Regions from separate parts of the Caballeronia sp. LZ019 genome, predicted to be linked through region 2. Evidence: riboswitches for the same ligand, from Rfam matches in the RefSeq annotation. Region 2 holds a riboswitch; the other holds the start of a gene.
What was found. Region 2 has a riboswitch for thiamine pyrophosphate ahead of P9255_RS17610 (FAD-dependent oxidoreductase). Riboswitches for the same ligand answer to the same signal wherever they lie in the genome.

Region 1 (3,407 bases), 1.4 Mb from region 2:
GTGCGATGTCCGTCGTCAAGGGTCCGAGCGTATAGAAGGGCGCCTCGTCGCACCATTGCAGCTGCAGGTCCATGTTCTCCTTGATGAGCTGCATCGGCACATGGCCCGGACCTTCGATCATCACCTGCACGTCATGCTTCCACGCGATCTGCGTCAGCTCGCCGAGCGTCTTCAGTTCGCCGAGCTGGGCTTCGTCGTTGGCGTCGTAGATCGAGCCGGGACGCAGGCCATCGCCGAGCGAGAACGAGACATCGTATTGCTTCATGATTTCGCAGATGTCTTCGAAGTGCTCGTAGATGAAGCTCTCCTTGTGATGCGCGAGGCACCACTTCGCCATGATCGATCCGCCGCGCGACACGATGCCCGTCATGCGGTTCGCCGTCAGCGGCACGTACTGCAGCCGCACGCCGGCGTGGATCGTGAAGTAATCGACGCCTTGCTCGGCCTGCTCGATCAGCGTGTCGCGGAAGATGTCCCACGTGAGGTCTTCGGCTTTGCCGTTGACCTTCTCCAGCGCCTGGTAGATCGGCACGGTGCCGATCGGCACCGGCGAATTGCGGATGATCCACTCGCGCGTCTCGTGGATATGCTTGCCGGTCGACAGGTCCATCACCGTGTCGCCGCCCCAGCGGATGGCCCACGTCATCTTGTTGACTTCCTCGCCGATCGATGACGTCACCGCCGAATTGCCGATGTTCGCGTTGATCTTCACGAGGAAGTTGCGGCCGATGATCATCGGCTCGCTCTCCGGGTGATTGATGTTCGCCGGGATGATCGCGCGGCCGCGCGCGACTTCCTCGCGCACGAACTCGGGCGTGATCGCCTTCAGCGCGTCCTTGCCGAACGCCGCCGCGCCGAACGCCTGGCCGGGATGCTGGCGGCCCATCATCTGCGCGAGCTTCTCGCCGTTCGGGCCGCTCGCCTTCAGGCTCTCGAGATACTCGGCGCGGCGCTGGTTCTCGCGGATCGCGATGAACTCCATCTCCGGCGTGACGATGCCGGCGCGTGCGTAGTGCATCTGCGTGACGTTATTGCCGTCGCGTGCGCGGCGCGGCTTGCGATGCAGGCCGGGAAAGCGCAGCTCGGCGGTCTTCGGATCGGCGGCGCGCTCGCGGCCGAATTCGCTCGACAAGCCTGCGAGCTCCTCCGTGTCGCCGCGCTTGTCGATCCAGCCGGCGCGCAGCGCGGGCAGGCCCGAGCGGATGTCGATGCGCGCGTCGGGATCGGTGTACGGACCCGACGTGTCGTACACGTACACCGGCGGATTCTTCTCGCCGCCGAAGCCGTCGGGCGTGTCCGACTGCGTGATTTCGCGCATCGGCACGCGGATGTCCGGCGTCGAGCCGCTCACGTAGACCTTGCGCGAGTTGGGCAGCGGCGCGATGGCGGCCGCATCGACGACGGCGTTTTCGGACAGAAACTTCGGATTGGCATTCATGTGCTGTATGTCTCCTGCAGGGACGAAAATTTCAGCGCGAGCATGAGGAAGCCCGGCTGACTCAGGAGCTAAACAGGGAGGAACGAGATGGAAAGGTGCGGGCGCTGAAGATGCGGCGGAAGGTCTTGTCAAAGCCGCAGTGCCCGAACGCTTCCCTGCGCTGGCATTATCCAGATCAGGTTCAAAGGGTATTTCTCACCCACGTGGCACGGGCGATTCGACCGGTGACGCCAATTCGAAATCGCGATGTGCAGCGCAGGACCCCCGCGTTAGCAGCCGCCACGATACACCGCACCGTGGTGCGTTGACAACCATCCCGAAATAGCCCGCTTCGCGCGGTGCCGTTCCTGCATAATGGCGGGCGCCGCGTTTTAGGTAGTTACCCGAAGCGCGGTTTCGCGACCGCCGCCGCTCGCCGTTTGCCTGTCCTCGTTCGCCTCTCGACCGCACTTCGTTCGCTTCGTCATGCCGCTGTGTCTTCATCGTCCTGCACCGTCGTGCGGGCGTCGCACTTCGCGTTCTTCGGCCGTTTCCGCATGCGCCACGCGCAACGCGGCTTTCGCGGAGTGAGCATGTCCACTTCCACGCCGCGTCTGCCGTTCTCGTTTCCCGATCGCTTTCCGTTTCGCGCGCCTCGCTCCTTCAGGGGACAAGTCGTGCTCGCGCTCGCTGTCGTGTATCTCGTCTGGGGATCGACCTATCTCGGGATACATCTGGCGCTCGAATCGTTTCCGCCGCTGATGCTCGGCGGGCTGCGCAATCTGTTCGCGGGCATCGGGCTGTTCGCCATCGGCATGCATCGCAAGGCGGTGCTGCCGAACGCGCAGGAAGTGCGCAACGCGGCGATCGTCGGCACCTTGCTCGAGGGTCTGTCGAGCGGGATGATGGCTTACGGCATGCGCACGGTCGGCACCGGCACGGCGGCGGTGATGGTGGCGACCGTGCCGCTCTTTGCGACGATCTTCACCGCGCTCGCCGGCCGGGGCGTGGCGAAAGGGGAGTGGTTCGCAGTGGCGCTGGGGCTCGTCGGCATCGTCGTGCTGAATCATGGCGACCCTTCGCCCGGTTCGACGCACGGCACGCTCGCGATCCTCTGCGCCGCAATCTTCTGGGCGGGCGGCGCACATCTCGCTGGGCGGCTGCGGCAGCCGTCCGATCTGCTGATGTCGACTGCGCTGCAGATCGGCCTCGGCGGTCTGATCGCGACGGGCATCGCGTTCCTGGCGGGCGAGCGTGTCACGCATGTGGGACCCGGCGCGGGCGTGTCGTTTCTGTATCTCGTCGTGATCGGATCGATGGCCGCGTACGTCGCTTACAACTTCCTGATCCGCCATACGAGCACGATCATCGCGACGAGTTGCCTCTATGTGAACCCGATCGTCGCGGTGCTGCTGGGGGCGGTGCTGCTCGGCGAGGTGATCACGCAATGGACGGTCGTTGCCACCGTCGTCATTCTGATCAGCGTGAGCTTGTCGTTCTGGTTTGACTCCGGAAGGGGACGACTCCCGCCGGACGCGGGTTGAAGATAAGGAAAGCCCCTGCTTAAGATCGCGGAAAAATTCAGCGATTCTTTCAAAAATTAAGCGATGGGTAATCTCTGGTTTTAGTGCCAGAGGACCGTTCACCAACATCGCCGAGAACAGTGTATGGGCGTGTAGGCAATCTCATTTCGAAGCCATTTCGACGTCCGGCGATGCTTCAGCCTTACTCGTACTGGAGGATGAAGTCGAGCTTAGTCGTCACTTTCCGGAACTTGTCAATCAGTTAACCCTGGACGCATTCGTTCAGAACCACCCGAACTGCGACGTTCTGTTCCTGGACTGTGTCTCGTTCAGCCCGCAGGCCCCGTTTCTACTTTCGTTAAGCGAAACTCAGATGAGAGATCGGGTGCGGACCGATATTTCAGCTGACCTCAGGCATCAATTTCGGAGCGTGAGTATCATCGATGCCCGCGGCGTGTACGCATATT
Region 2 (3,407 bases):
GTGCGCGCTGTCGCGCTCGGCCATCGGTCCGGCGAGAAACGCCGTGCGTCCCGCCTCGACGCCCATCGCGAACGCGCGCGCCATCTGCGGCGGATACGTAGCCTGCGAGACCGCTGTATTCAGCAGCACGCCGTCGAAGCCCCACTCCATCACCTGACACGCATGCGACGGCACGCCGAGACCGGCATCGACGATCAGCGGCACATCCGGCAAGCGCTCGCGCAGCGTGCGCAAGCCATACGGATTGGTCACGCCCTTGCCCGTACCGATGGGCGCGCCCCACGGCATCAACGCCTCGCAGCCGGCATCGAGCAGACGCCGGCCGATCACGAGGTCTTCGGTGCAGTACGGCAGCACCTTGAAGCCGTCGCGCACAAGCTTTGCCGCGGCTTCGACGAGACCGATCGGGTCCGGCTGCAGCGTGTAGTCGTCGCCGATCAGTTCCAGCTTGATCCACGGCGTATCGAACACTTCACGCGCCATGTACGCGGTGGTCAGCACTTCATCGACGCTCTGGCAGCCCGCCGTGTTCGGCAGCAGCGCGACGCCGTGGCGCTTGAGCACGTCGAAGAAGCCGGCCTCGCCGGTCTCCGACTGCCGGCGCAGCGCGACGGTCACCATGCCGGGACGCGCGGCGTCGATGGAGTCCGATAGCGACTGCAGCGACGGATAGCGCGACGTGCCGAGCAGCACGCGGCTCGGAAACGACTGGCCGTACAGCGTCAGGGTATCGGCGGCGGGATGTGTGGTCATGATCGTCCTCTGGTGATGCGCTCAGCCGCCCGCGACGGGCGAAACGATGTCGAGCTTGTCGCCCGTGGAAAGCGTCTTCGTGCCGTGCTCGCCACGCGCGACGAACTGGCCGTTCAGCGCGACGGCGAACGGCGGCTTCGCACCGAAAGCGGCGAGCGCGTCGGTGACGGTCGCCGTGTCGGGCAACGTGAACTCGCGCTGATTGATGTGGATGTTCATGCGTTCTCTCTGATCTCGGTCACGCGGTCGCCGTCTCGAAGGCGCCGTGCAGCAGCTCGGACCATAGCGCCTGGCGGCGGAAGTCGTCGAAGGAGGCGGCGTCGCGCACGGTTCCGCCGACGAGCGCATCCGCGAGCGCGCAGGCGGAATCCGCGACTTCGGGCGCGATCATGAAGCCGTGCCGATACAGCCCGTTCACGCGCACGATCTGCGCCCCGTCCCACGCGATAGCCGGGCGATGATCCGGCAGCGTCGGCCGGCATTGCGAGTTCAGTTCGAGAATGCGCGCCTCGCCGAATCCCGGATGAACCGCGAACGCGGCACTCAGCAGTTCAAGCGCCGATCGCACGCTGACGGGCGACATGTCCTCGCCTTCGACTTCGGTCGCGCCGATCACGTAGAGGTCGTTCTCTTTGGGCGCGATGTAGAGCGGATAGCGCGGATGCAGCAGCCGGACCGGCCGCGTCAATCCGATGCCCGGCGCATGCACGCGCGCCACTTCGCCGCGGATACCGCGCAGCGCGGGCCACGCGGGCTTACCGCCGAGTCCGCGGCAATCGATGATCCAGCGCGCGTCGGGCATCGCATCGACGGGCGTGTTCCAGTGCGTCTGCACGCCACGCGCCGCCAGCCCCGCAGCGAGCGCCGCGAGCGCCTGACGGTTGTCGAGCTGGCCTTCGTGCGGCAGGAGCCAGCCCTGCGCGAAACGCGTGCCGAGTGCGGGTTCGGCCTTCGCGACCTGCGCGCCGGCGAGCTTCACGAAACCGCCATCGAGCAATTCGGCGGGCGCGTTCGCCCGCAAGCGGCGCTCGAACAGCGGCGCTTCCGCGCGATCCGCGCCATGCCAGACGACGAGCGTCCCGTTGCGCTGGAAGAAGACCGGCTCGGGCAGCGCCGCGAGGAGATCCGGCCATCGCGCGAGCGACGCCGCGCCGAGTTCGACGACCAGCGGCTCGGCGCTCGTGGCTTCGGCGAGCGGCGCGAGCATCGCGGCGGCGACCCACGCTGCCGACTGCGCGCCCGACTCGTCGCCGCGCTCGTACAGCGCAACGCCGTGTCCCGCGCCCGCGAGTTGCCACGCGACGAGCCGTCCGACGAGCCCGCCGCCGATCACGGCGAAGTCGGGCTTCGCTGCGGTCTGATCGATGCTAATCACTATCCGATGTCTCCTTTGGCGACGGACGCGTCTTCGCATCGCAACGAAGCGGCCGTAGGCGAATCCACGCGAACAAGGACGAAACAGCGGAGAGACCGGCCCGGCGCGAGAACGACGCACCGAGCGGAAAGGAGGACTGGAAGAAACTGGAGGAAGGCGCGGGAGTCGCGCGTTCTCCGGAAACTTCCCTCGCCGGTATTACCCGGATCGGGTGCAAAGGGTCTCTCTCAGCCTCGCCGCGCTCGATACTTTCGATACCGCTCGCGCACGAAGCACCCCTGTTTCGCCGGAAGTCATTAGAGCATAAAAGCCGAAGCCGCTGCAAACCGGGATTGCCCGCGCGCGCTTGGCCGCCTGATCGCCGGCTGCGTCACTCTGGCACAATGCCCCGAACGCAGTTCATCGAACGATCGCACCGTATTAAGTGGCAGTTAAGGGAACGTCTCAACAATCTGCGAGGCTGGGATCGGGCTGCACGCGACATCGCGGCAGCCCGATCCCGCAGCGACATGTGTCAACCCGCCGGCAAGCCGGCGCACAAGCAGAAAGGTCATGGCCAACTCAAACCCGGAAAGCACGCAACAGAAGGCGGACGAAGTCTCGGCGTGGAGTCTCATCAAACCGTACTGGATATCCGAAGAACGAGGCGTGGCGTGGGGGCTGCTCGTCGCGATCATCGCGATCAACATGACGGTCGTGTGGATCAACGTGCGGCTCAACAGCTGGAACGCGGACTTCTATAACGCGCTGCAGAACAAGAATGTCCGCGACTTTCCGCATCTGCTGCTGATCTTCACCGGGCTTGCATTTGCTTATATTCTGCTCGCCGTCTACGGACGCTATCTGCGCCAGATGCTCGCGTTCCGCTGGCGGCAATGGCTCACGAACCGGTTTCTCGAGCAATGGCTCGGCGACCGCGCGTTCTATCGTATCGAGCGCGACCGTCTCGCCGACAACCCCGACCAGCGTATCAGCGACGACCTGCAATCGTTCGCGACGACCACGCTCACGCTGTCGCTCGATCTGCTTTCGACGCTCGTCACGCTCGTCACCTTCATCACCATCCTCTGGACCCTCGCTGGCGCGCTGACGCTGACGCTCGGCGGCACGCCCATCGTGATTCCGGGCTATATGGTCTGGGCGGCGGCGCTGTATGCGATTCTCGGCTCGCTGATCATTCAGAAGGTCGGGCATCCGCTCGTGTCGATCAATTATCAGCAGCAGAAGGTGGAAGCGGACTTCCGTTTCGGGCTGATCCGCGTGCGCGAGAACGCCGAGC

Region 1: another riboswitch for thiamine pyrophosphate. It lies ahead of thiC (phosphomethylpyrimidine synthase ThiC); the one in region 2 lies ahead of P9255_RS17610 (FAD-dependent oxidoreductase).

What each region holds. Positions count from the first base shown of each region.
Region 1 is NZ_JARTVZ010000005.1:2,278,465-2,281,871, forward strand. It holds gene thiC (phosphomethylpyrimidine synthase ThiC) at 1-1,438, opposite strand, end outside; TPP riboswitch at 1,573-1,714, opposite strand; gene P9255_RS24085 (EamA family transporter) at 2,011-2,961, shown strand; gene P9255_RS24090 (hypothetical protein) at 3,371-3,407, shown strand, end outside.
Region 2 is NZ_JARTVZ010000005.1:902,210-905,616, forward strand. It holds gene P9255_RS17600 (thiazole synthase) at 1-753, opposite strand, end outside; gene thiS (sulfur carrier protein ThiS) at 775-972, opposite strand; gene P9255_RS17610 (FAD-dependent oxidoreductase) at 992-2,167, opposite strand; TPP riboswitch at 2,296-2,418, opposite strand; gene P9255_RS17615 (ABC transporter ATP-binding protein/permease) at 2,681-3,407, shown strand, end outside.